Regions from separate parts of the Streptomyces sp. NPDC041205 genome, predicted to be linked through region 1. Evidence: riboswitches for the same ligand, from Rfam matches in the RefSeq annotation. Region 1 holds a riboswitch; each other region holds the start of a gene.

The links. A riboswitch is a leader RNA that binds a small molecule or an ion and turns the genes downstream of it on or off. The one in region 1 is predicted to bind cobalamin.
Region 2: it holds a riboswitch for cobalamin, as region 1 does, so the genes downstream of both, ACZ6BG_RS00360 (cobalamin biosynthesis protein) here and ACZ6BG_RS02440 (ABC transporter substrate-binding protein) in region 1, are expected to answer to the same signal.
Region 3: it holds a riboswitch for cobalamin, as region 1 does, so the genes downstream of both, ACZ6BG_RS06340 (ABC transporter substrate-binding protein) here and ACZ6BG_RS02440 (ABC transporter substrate-binding protein) in region 1, are expected to answer to the same signal.

Annotation. Positions count from the first base shown of each region.
Region 1 covers NZ_JBVIZH010000001.1:537,810-541,196, forward strand. The annotation lists gene ACZ6BG_RS02435 (FecCD family ABC transporter permease) at 1-598, opposite strand, end outside; gene ACZ6BG_RS02440 (ABC transporter substrate-binding protein) at 727-1,770, opposite strand; cobalamin riboswitch at 1,829-2,014, opposite strand; gene ACZ6BG_RS02445 (VOC family protein) at 2,012-2,500, opposite strand; gene ACZ6BG_RS02450 (helix-turn-helix transcriptional regulator) at 2,497-3,387, opposite strand, start outside.
Region 2 covers NZ_JBVIZH010000001.1:68,475-71,861, forward strand. The annotation lists gene ACZ6BG_RS00345 (helix-turn-helix domain-containing protein) at 1-259, shown strand, start outside; gene ACZ6BG_RS00350 (hypothetical protein) at 302-880, shown strand; gene ACZ6BG_RS00355 (DUF397 domain-containing protein) at 1,138-1,578, opposite strand; cobalamin riboswitch at 1,561-1,711, shown strand; gene ACZ6BG_RS00360 (cobalamin biosynthesis protein) at 1,835-2,785, shown strand; gene ACZ6BG_RS00365 (cobyric acid synthase) at 2,782-3,387, shown strand, end outside.
Region 3 covers NZ_JBVIZH010000001.1:1,460,414-1,463,800, forward strand. The annotation lists gene ACZ6BG_RS06335 (FecCD family ABC transporter permease) at 1-558, opposite strand, end outside; gene ACZ6BG_RS06340 (ABC transporter substrate-binding protein) at 672-1,655, opposite strand; cobalamin riboswitch at 1,700-1,819, opposite strand; gene ACZ6BG_RS06345 (M67 family metallopeptidase) at 1,838-2,260, opposite strand; gene ACZ6BG_RS06350 (amino acid permease) at 2,344-3,387, opposite strand, start outside.

The DNA.
Region 1 (3,387 bases):
CCGTCCAGGCCGCGCCGCTCAGCGAGCCGAGCAGCCAGAACAGCACACCGCGGGTGGTCTCGGCGTCGGCCGCGGTGAGGACGACGAAGGAGGTGAGCGCGGAGAAGAGCTGCATCGCGGCCACGCCGGACAGGACCACCCGGTCCGTGGTGTCGCCGAGGGTGTGGCTGAGCAGCAGGACCAGGGCGAACGACAGGACGGCGCCGATGAACGCGCCCGCCGACACCGTGAGCGCTCCCCCGCCGACGCCGAGGACCACGACGGCGACGGCGCCCGTGGACGCGCCGGAGGAGACGCCGAGCACGAACGGGTCGGCGAGCGGGTTGCGCAGCAGCGACTGGAGCACCGCCCCGCACACGGCGAGGCCCGCGCCGCACACCGCCGCGAGGACCGTGCGCGGCATCCGCAGGTTCCACACGATGCCGTCGCGGATCGGCGTCAGCTCCGCCTCGCCCCAGCCGAGGTGGGCCGCCACGGCCGACCACACGTCGGGCACGGAGATGTCGGCGGGGCCGATGGTGATGGCCACGGCGATGGAGAGGAACAGGACCGCGAGTCCGGCCAGGGAGAGGAGTGCGCCGCGCAGCGCGGCACGCAGGCGCCCGGCCGGGGATGCCTGTCGTACGTCACCGGGCGCGGTCTCGTACGACGACGCGTCACCGGGCGCGGCCTCGGAGGACGCGTCACCGGCCACGGCGCCACGCGAACCGCTGTCCGCGGCGCCCCTCACTTCGTGAGGCCGAACTCGCGCAGCGCCGCCGCGACTTGTTCGATGCCGTCGACGGTGCGGATGCTCGGGTTCAGGGCCTGACCGCTGAGCAGGACGTAGCGCTTCTTCTTCACCGCCGTGAGGTTCTTCGTGGCCGGGTTGGACTCCAGGAACTTGATCTTCTGGCGGGCGCTCTCGGCGGACTGGGACCTGCGGGTGAGGTCGCCGATGACGAGGACGTCGGGGTCGCGGTCGGCGATGGTCTCCCAGTTGATCTGGGGCCACTCCTCGCGGGTGTCGGCGAAGGCGTTCTTCACGCCGAGTTCGCGGGTGATGACGCCGGGGGCGCCGCAGCAGCCCGCGATGTAGGGGGACTCGGAGTTGGCGAACCAGTACATGAGGGTGGTGTCGGAGGCGTCGATGGACTTCTTTGCGCGCGCGGCCCGGGACTTGAGGTCCGCGATCAGCTTCTCGCCGCGCTTCTCCACGTCGAAGACCCGCGCGAGGTCGCGGATCTCGCCGTACACGGTGTTCATGGTGAGGGTCTTGGTGCGGGTGCCGTCGTCGTCACCGGCGTTGTCCTTGCCCGCGCAGTCGGTCGGCGAGACATAGACGGGTACGCCGAGTTCGGTGAACTTGGCGCGGTCGGCGACGCCGCCCTTGCCGACGGTGTAGAGGAACGACGCGCTGACGAAGTCCGGCTCCTTGTCGAGCACCTTCTCCAGCGCCGGGTAGCGGTCGGCGAGCCGCGGGACCTTGGCGTTCTCCTTCTCCAGGCCCTTCAGGACGGGGTCCGTCCAGGTGCCGGTGCCCACCATGCGGTCGGCCAGGCCGAGGGAGAGGAGGATCTCGGTGGAGCCCTGGTCGAGGGAGACGGCCCGCTTCGGCGGGGCCTGCACCTTCGTCCGCTCGCCGCACGCGGTGAGGGTGACGGGGTAGCCCGCCCGCGCCTTCTCCGACGTCTTCGCGGGCGAGCCGCCGCACGCGGTCAGCAGGACGAGGCCCGCGCTCAGCAAGGCGGCGAGGGGTGTACGGCGAACGCGTCGCGTGGTCGAAGGCACACGTCTTCCCGAGTCTCAGGGCTCATGCGCGGAGCCTGGTCTGCGAACTCCGCCGCCCGTGCGGACGGCGGTGCCAGCAGGTCTTCGGACTCGGGTTCGTCCGGGCGGGGCCGCCTTCCCGGGGTCCGTGGACTCCCAGTGGCCGCTGGCCCCGCCCGTCCCCCTCACCGCTGCGCGTCAGTTCCGGACTTCCACCGGATTCCCCGACCCAGGTGCGGGTACGACTGGCGTCCGCAAGCTATCACTCCGGCGCGGCATCACTCCTGGTCGGGGCGGGCTCACCGCGGTAGGTGCCGAAGGACCACTTGTTGCCCTCGGGGTCGGCGACCGCGAACTCGCGGCTGCCGTACGGCTGGTCCTCGATCTCGCGGATCACCTTCACACCGGCGGTGGTGAGGCGGAGGTAGAGGTCGTCGACGTGGTCGGTGACGACGTACGCGCCGAACGTGCCCGGCCGCAGGCACCATTCGGCGGCCTTCGGGTCGTAGCTGCCGAGCATGACGCCGCCGCCCTCGGGCCAGTCGAGCTGGGCGTGGGCGACGCGGTCGCCGTCCTCGTGGACGGCGGTGCGCAGGAAGCCGACGGTGCCGACGAGGAAGTCGATGAGGGCGGGGGCGTCGTCGGCCTGGAAGGTGGCCCAGACGTCGGGCGCGCGCCGGTTCGCAGGGGCCTGATCGGCCTGACCGGTCTGCGCGCTTTGCGTGCTCTGCGGGGTTTCGTTGCTGTTCATGCGTCCCAGTCTTCGCCGCCCGCGTGCCCTCCGGCTTGGATATTCCGGCACTCCTCGGCCATCCAGGCGCTGGGGCTCACGCCCGTGTACTGCCGGAAGTCCCGTACGAGGTGGGAGTGGTCGTAGTACCCGCAGTCGGCGGCGATCCGGGCGAGGTCGGGGCGCGCGTCCGCGGCGACCGCGCGGACGACGGCCGCCTTCGCGTGCTGGAAGCGGATGAGGCGGGCGGCCTGTTTGGGGGTGACGCCGGTCTCGGCGCGGAACAGCGCGGACAGCCGGCGTTCGCTGAGGGCGACGTGCGCGGACAGGCCGCGCAGGGTGCCCGCGCCGCGGTGCCGGGCGAGCCAGGCCCAGGCCTCGCCGACCTCGGGCCGCACCGCCCCGGCGCGCTCGGCGTCGGCCGCGCGGCGCGCCAAGTAGGCGTTGAGGAAGGCGAACCGGTCGCCCCAGGCTTCCTGCTCGCAGAGGCGTTCGCGTACGTCGGCGGCCAGGCGGCCGAGCACGTCGGTGCCGTCGGTGACGAGCTGCCCGGCCAGCTCGGCGGCGGGCAGGCCGAGGAGCGCGCGGGCCGCGAGCGGGTGCACGGCGAGCTGGATCCCGGCCTCGTGCTCGGGCTGGACGACGTACGCGGGCCTCTGGTGCAAGCCGCCGACGACGATGTCCGTGCGGACGGCGTCGGGGCCGGTCGCCTCGCCGGGGGTGCGGCCGGTGGTGACGGGGCCGTCGAGGGAGAAGATCAGCGTGAGGTACGGGGACGGCAGGCCGCGGTGCAGGGCGGGGCGCCGGCCGCTGCTGCGGTAGCCCACGGCGGACACGACCAGGCCGCCGGGCGGGGGCGCGGCGCGGACGAACTCGCGGGAGGCGGCGGCGCCGTCCCGGGCGGTGAT
Region 2 (3,387 bases), 470 kb from region 1:
CCCCCGCGCCACGCTCCAGGTCCTGCCCTTCTCGGCCGGGGCGCTGCTGAGCACGCAGAACGCGTTCGTGCTCCTCGGGTTCAAGGACGACGACGACCTGATCTACCTGGAAAGCCCGCAGGCCGTCGTGGCCACGCGGGACGACTACGAACTGGTCGCCAACTTCCAGGACTGCTTCGAACAACTGCGGCACATCGCCTACAGCGACAGCCGCTCGATCGACCTGATCAACGAGGTCAAGGAAGGCTTCGCAGGCTGATTCCGGAGCCGTCCGCTCCGGGACGAGGGGAGGGCTGGCACGATGCTGGTCGTCACGTTGGCACGGTGGCTGTTGCGCTGCCTGACGGCCTCAGACACCACGAACCCGGCCGCCCCCACTCCCCCGGGCGGCGTCACGGGCGCCGACGGGGGCCCGGCCGCTGATCCCCTGGACGGCGGCGAGCCCGTCCCCACGGAACCCACCAGCCCCTCCCACATCCACGACCTCTTCAGAGAAGGGATGAAGGATCCGGCGTTCGCCCGCGAGCTGAACCACCTCCTCGACAGCGAGCACCAGCGGAGTCTGCACACGCAGGAGCAGCAGACGCTGGGCTTCCTGGCGAAGGCGGGCTGTGTGTCGGTGTGTCTCGTCGTGGTCGTCGTGGCGCTCGTGCCTGCGGGGATCGTCGCCCGGGGCGTCGTCGCGCACTACGACGTCAACCCCTGGCACTTCGTCGCCGCGCTAGCGGGCGGCTGCGGGCTGCTGACCGCCGCGGTGGGCTGGCTCGTACGGACCCTGCGCCGCGGTCGCCGTCAGGAATCGGCCGCTACGACCGGCGCCGGCCCTCCGGCTGACGGAGCGTCCGCGGACGGTCCCGCTCCACGTGCCGGCGCGGGATGAGCGGCGTGAGCCCCCACACGGCCCCGGCCCCCGCCGCCACGACCGCGGCCGTGGCCAGCCAGACCGCGAGCCGGACCTGGAGCCCCTCCACGAGGAGGGAGGCGAGAGCACCCGTGACGACCGCGACAACACCGCTGAGCACGCAGTACAACACGAAGATGAGGCGCCGGGCGGGCCCTGCGACATGCCTGCTCAGCGGCAGCTGCCTGCTCTCAACCCCCATGGTCTCCAGCCTTTCGTGCGCACGCTGGGACAGCTCACTCCACCCCGACTCTCCCCGAGGCCACCCCCCTGACAAACGCGCGCCACGCCGACGGCGTCACGTTCATGTGCCCTTCACCGCGGTGATTCGAGTCACGGACCCACACCGCTCCCTCCGGATGAGCCACTTCCACACATTCACCGGTCGCCGTGCTGTAGCTGCTGGTGAACCACCGCCCTGCCGGTAAGTACCCGTCGGCCACGCTGCCCCCTTGCCCACTGCCGCCACGAGAGCCGGACGGCGCCGGGGCCCGGCGGCATTCGACCGCGCCCTGCCGGGTTCGCGTTCCGCGTCGCTCTCCTGCTGTCATGTTCAAGCTTACGGAGAGTGGTTGTGCCCGCCTAGCCCTAAACCGGCCCCCCGAGACGGTCCATGTGGACCTCCGCACACTCTCCCGTCGCAGGTCAACAGCGAGTTGACGGGCGTCGCGGGCCATGGTGGACTGCCGGAGCCATTTACGGCGGCAGCAGAGGAAGCCGGTGCGAATCCGGCGCGGTCCCGCCACTGTCATCGGGGATCCCACGCGATCCCCGGGAGCCAGGAACTCTCGCCGCCGGTCTCGTCGAACCAGGGCGCGGAAACCCTGAGTGAGGACATATCGCCATGCGCGGCCGCCCGTTGCCGTCCCCTGCTCCGCCCGGGGCCCCGTCACGGCCGAGAGCCCTCCGCCGCGTGTCGGCGGGCTGACCCCCATGCGTGCCGATCGCGACTTCGCGTACGGCGCCGCCGCCGGACTCCTCGGTGACCTGCTGCTCGGCGATCCTCGCCGGGGGCATCCGGTCGCCGCGTTCGGGCGTGCGGCGGGGGCCGTCGAGCGGGTGCTGTGGCGTGACCACCGCGGGTGGGGCGCGCTGCACACCCTGGTGTGCGCCGGGGGCGCCGTCGGCGCCGGTGCGCTCGTCTCCTTCGCCGTACGCCGCTCGCGTGCCGCTTCCGTCGGGCTGACCGCCGCCGCGACCTGGGCCGTCGTCGGCGGGACCACCCTCGGGCGGGAGGCGCGCGCCATCGGGGGCGCGCTCGCCGCTGGGGACGTGGACGTCGCCCGGGAGCGGCTGCCCCATCTGTGCGGGCGCGATCCCGCTGCGCTGGACGCCGACGGGATCGCCCGGGCCGTCGTGGAGTCCGTCGCCGAGAACACGTCCGACGCCGTCGTGGGGGCGTTGGTGTGGGGGGCCGTGGGGGGTGTGCCGGGGCTCGTCGGGTTCCGGGCCGTCAACACGCTCGACGCGATGGTCGGGCACAGGTCCCCGCGCCACCTCCGGTACGGGTGGGCCTCCGCTCGGCTCGACGATGTCGCCGGGTGGCCCGGGGCTCGGCTCACCGCCGCGCTCGCCGTGGTCGCCGGAGGGTCCCCCCGTGGGGCGGTGCGGGCCTGGCGTGCCGATGCCTCGAAGCATCCGAGCCCCAACGCCGGGGTCGTCGAGGCCTCCTTCGCGGGGGCGTTGGGGGTGCGGCTCGGGGGGTCCCTCTCGTACGGGGGGCGGGTCGAGCACCGGCCCGTCCTCAACGGGGAGGGGCGTGCCGTCGTCGTGGAGGACATCGAGCGGGCCGTGAAGTTGTCCCGGCGGGTCGGGTGGCTCGCCCTGGGGAGCGCGATCGCTGTGGACCTGGTCCGGCCGAAGCGGTGGAGGCGGTTCGCATGAGTGGTGGGCTGCTGGTCGCCGGGACCACGTCCGATGCCGGGAAGAGTGTGGTCACCGCTGGGATCTGTCGGTGGCTCGCCCGCAAGGGCGTCTCCGTCGCGCCGTTCAAGGCGCAGAACATGTCGTTGAACTCGTTCGTCACGCGCGAAGGGGCCGAGATCGGGCGGGCGCAGGCCATGCAGGCGCAGGCCGCGCGGGTGGAGCCCAGTGCGCTGATGAATCCCGTGCTGCTGAAGCCGGGGAGCGACCGGTCGAGTCAGGTCGTGCTCATGGGCAAGCCGGTGGGCGAGATGAGTGCCCGGGGCTATCACGGGGGACGGCAGGAGGCGCTGCTCGACACCGTCGTGGGATGCCTGGAGGAGCTTCGGGGCACGTATGACGCCGTGATCTGCGAAGGGGCGGGGAGTCCCGCCGAGATCAACCTCCGGCGCACCGACATCGTGAACATGGGGATCGCCCGGGCTGCCCGCTTCCCGGTCGTGGTGGTCGGGGACATCGACCGCGGGGGCGTCTTCGCCTCCTTCTTCGGGACCGTGGCGCTGCTGAGTCCGGCCGATCAGGAGCTGGTCGCGGGCTTCCTCGTCAACAAGTTCCGCGGGGAC
Region 3 (3,387 bases), 920 kb from region 1:
CGCGCGGGCCGAGACGACCAGGATCAGGCTGGTCAGGGCCGACAGGACGTACGAGACGGCCACGCCCGCGAGGATCAGGCGGGTCGTCGTGAAGCCGCCGCCGGGCTCGCGGGCGAGGGCGTACACCACGAGCAGGGCGAGGAACGCGCCCGCGAAGGACGCCGCCGGGATGGTCACCGTTGTCGCCATGCCCGCGCCGAGGCCGAGCACGATCACCGAGACCGCTGCCGCGGAGGCGCCCGAGGAGACCCCCAGGAGGAACGGGTCCGCCAGGGGGTTGCGGACCAGGGCCTGGAGGGTGGTGCCGACCACCGCCAGGCCCGCGCCGACGGCCGCGCCGAGGATGACTCGTGGGAGGCGGACGTCGAGGACGATCGTGCGGTACGGGGACGGGTCCGCGTTGCCCGTCAGGATCTGGACGACGTCGGCCGTGGGGATCCGTACGGAGCCGAGCGCCAGTGCGGCGACGCTCGCTGCCGCGAGGCCGAGGACCAGAGCCGTGACGACGAGGGTGTACGGGAGGGTGCGGGTGTGGGGGCCTGCCGGGGGCTCCCCGATCCCGCCCCTTCCCGAAACCGGGGGCTGCCGCCCCCGGACCCCCGCTGTCGCCTCTTCGCGGCTCGTCCTCAAACGCCGGACGGGCTGAAATGTGCCCCCGCGCCACACTCGGCTCACCGCAACTGCTCCGCCAGCTTCCGCACCGCCCCCGGCGCCCGCACCCCCAGCACCACGTCCGACAGCGGCAGCACCGCGAACCGCTTGTTCTTGATGGCCGGGACGTCCTTGAGGGCCGGGTCGTCCAGGAGGCGCTTCTTCTTCTGGGCGACCGTGGAGGCGCCGTAGTCGTAGATGAGGATGACGTCGGGGCGGCGGTCGACCACCGTCTCCCAGGAGGCGTCGCCGAAGGACTTGTCGAGGTCGGACATGACGTTGCGGGCGCCCGCGCGTTCGATGATGTCGTTGCCCATGCCGCGGCCGCCCGCGGTGAAGGCCGTCTTGTCGCCGCTGTCGTAGACGAAGACGGCGGGGGCCTTGCCGCCCTTCGCCGACTTCTTCGCCGTGGCGGCCAGTTCCGCCCTGGCGTCGCGCACCCACTTCTCCGCCCGGTCCCGGACCCCGAACGTCGCGCCCGCCTCGCGCACCTCGCGGTACACGTCGTCCATCGTGACGGGCTTCTTGGCGCAGGCCTCGATGTTGAGGCGGGTCTTGATGCCGGACTTGGCGAGGGCGTCGCGGGAGCGGCCGTCGCCCGCCGCGAAGGCGCTCGCGTAACCGCCGTACACGAAGTCGGGGTTGGCGGCGAGGAGCTTCTCGTAGGAGGGGTACTCCTTGGCGAGCACCGGGCGCGACTTGTACGCCTTCTCGTACTCGGGGAGCACCTTGTCGTCGAGGTAGGCGGTCCCGGCGATGCGGTCCTTGAGGCCCAGTTCGAGGAGGATCTCCGTCACGTGCTGGTTCATGGTGACCGCGCGCTTCGGGGGTGCGTCGTACGTCGTCCTCGTCCCGCAGTTGGTGACGGTGTACGGGAATCCGGCGGCCCTGGCGTCGGGTTTCCCGGAGTCGTCGTCGGACGACGAGGACGACGAGCACGCGGTGAGCGGCAGCAGGATCGCCGCCGCGGCGGGCAGGGCGAGGGCACGTACGCGGGTACGCATGGGGTGCGGGCCTCCTCCAGGGGATTTCCGCGTCCCCTGAGTGCATGTGGAGGAGGCGGCAGGTCAGTTCCTGACTCCCGGGCGCGCGGGGCGCGGCCGGTCACAGTGGCGGGACCGCGCCGGATTTCCACCGGCTTCCTGGGTCCTGCCGCCTCGAGGGTCGTGAATCGTGAAGCTCGGCCTCAGTATGCCTCGACGACCCTGACGTCCTCCTCGGTGACCTCCCCCTCCACGATCCGGAAGGAGCGGAACTGGAAGGGGCCCGCGTCGTCGGTGTCGGCGGTGGAGACGAGGACGTAGTGGGCGCCCGGCTCGTTGGCGTAACTGATGTCGGTGCGGGAGGGGTAGGCCTCGGTCGCCGTGTGCGAGTGGTAGATGACGACGGGCTCCTCGTCGCGGTCGTCCAGGTCGCGGTACAGCTTGAGCAGGTCCGTCGAGTCGAACTCGTAGAACGTGGGCGAGCGGGCCGCGTTCAGCATCGGGACGAAGCGCTCGGGGCGGTCGCTGCCCGCCGGGCCCGCGACGACGCCGCACGCCTCGTCGGGGTGGTCCTTGCGCGCGTGCGCGACGATCTGGTCGTGGAGGGCCTGGGTGATGGTCAGCATGTCGGCCAGGATAAGCAGCGGGGCGGCCCCGTACCGAAGTGTGGTACGAGGCCGCCCGCATGCTGGACAGGAGCCGTCCGGGGTCAGTCCTTGGTGACCGGTGCGGCGTCCGCGGCGTTCTCGACGGCCTGGCCGGTGTGCACGCGCTTCTTGAAGGCCGCGGCCTCCGGGTTGCGGCTCTTCAGGACCAGGTAGGACACGCACAGGATCGCGGCCCAGATCGGCGCGCAGTACAGCGAGATCCGCGCGTCCTTGTCGATGCCCATCATCACGATGACCATGCCGATGAAGGCGAGCGCGAACCAGCTCGTGTACGGGGCGCCCGGCGCGCGGAAGGTGGACTGCGGGACGAGGCCGCGGTCGGCCTTGCGGCGGTAGTTGATCTGGGAGACCAGGATCATGATCCAGGCCCACATGCCGGAGATGGTCGCGAAGGAGACGACGTAGTTGAACGCCTCGCCCGGCCACTGGTAGTTGATCCACACGCCGACCAGCATCAGCGCGGCGGACGCGGTGGTGCCGACCAGCGGCAGGCCGTTCTTGGTGAGCTTGGTGAAGAACTTCGGGCCCTGGCCGTTGAGCGCGAGGTCGCGCAGCATGCGGCCGGTGGAGTACATGCCCGAGTTGCAGGAGGAGAGCGCGGCGGTCAGGACCACGAAGTTCACGATCGCGGCGCCGACGCCGAGGCCCATCTTCTCGAAGGCGGCGACGAACGGGGAGACGCCCGGCTGGAAGGACGTCCACGGCACGACCGAGAGGATCATGATCAGGGCGCCGACGTAGAAGACGGCGATGCGCCACGGCACGGTGTTGATCGCCTTGGGCAGGGTCTTCTTCGGGTCCTTGGACTCGCCCGCGGTGACGCCGACCAGCTCGACGGCGAGGAAGGCGAACATCACGATCTGCAGCGTCATCAGCGTGTTGCCGATGCCGTTGGGGAAGAAGCCGCCGTTGTCCCACAGGTGCGAGACGGACGCGGTGTCACCGGCGTCGGAGAAGCCGATGGTGAGGATGCCGGCACAGATCAGGATCATGCCGATGATCGCGGTGACCTTGACCATCGAGAACCAGAACTCCAGCTCGCCGAAGAGCTTCACGGAGATCAGGTTGGCGCCGTACAGGATGAC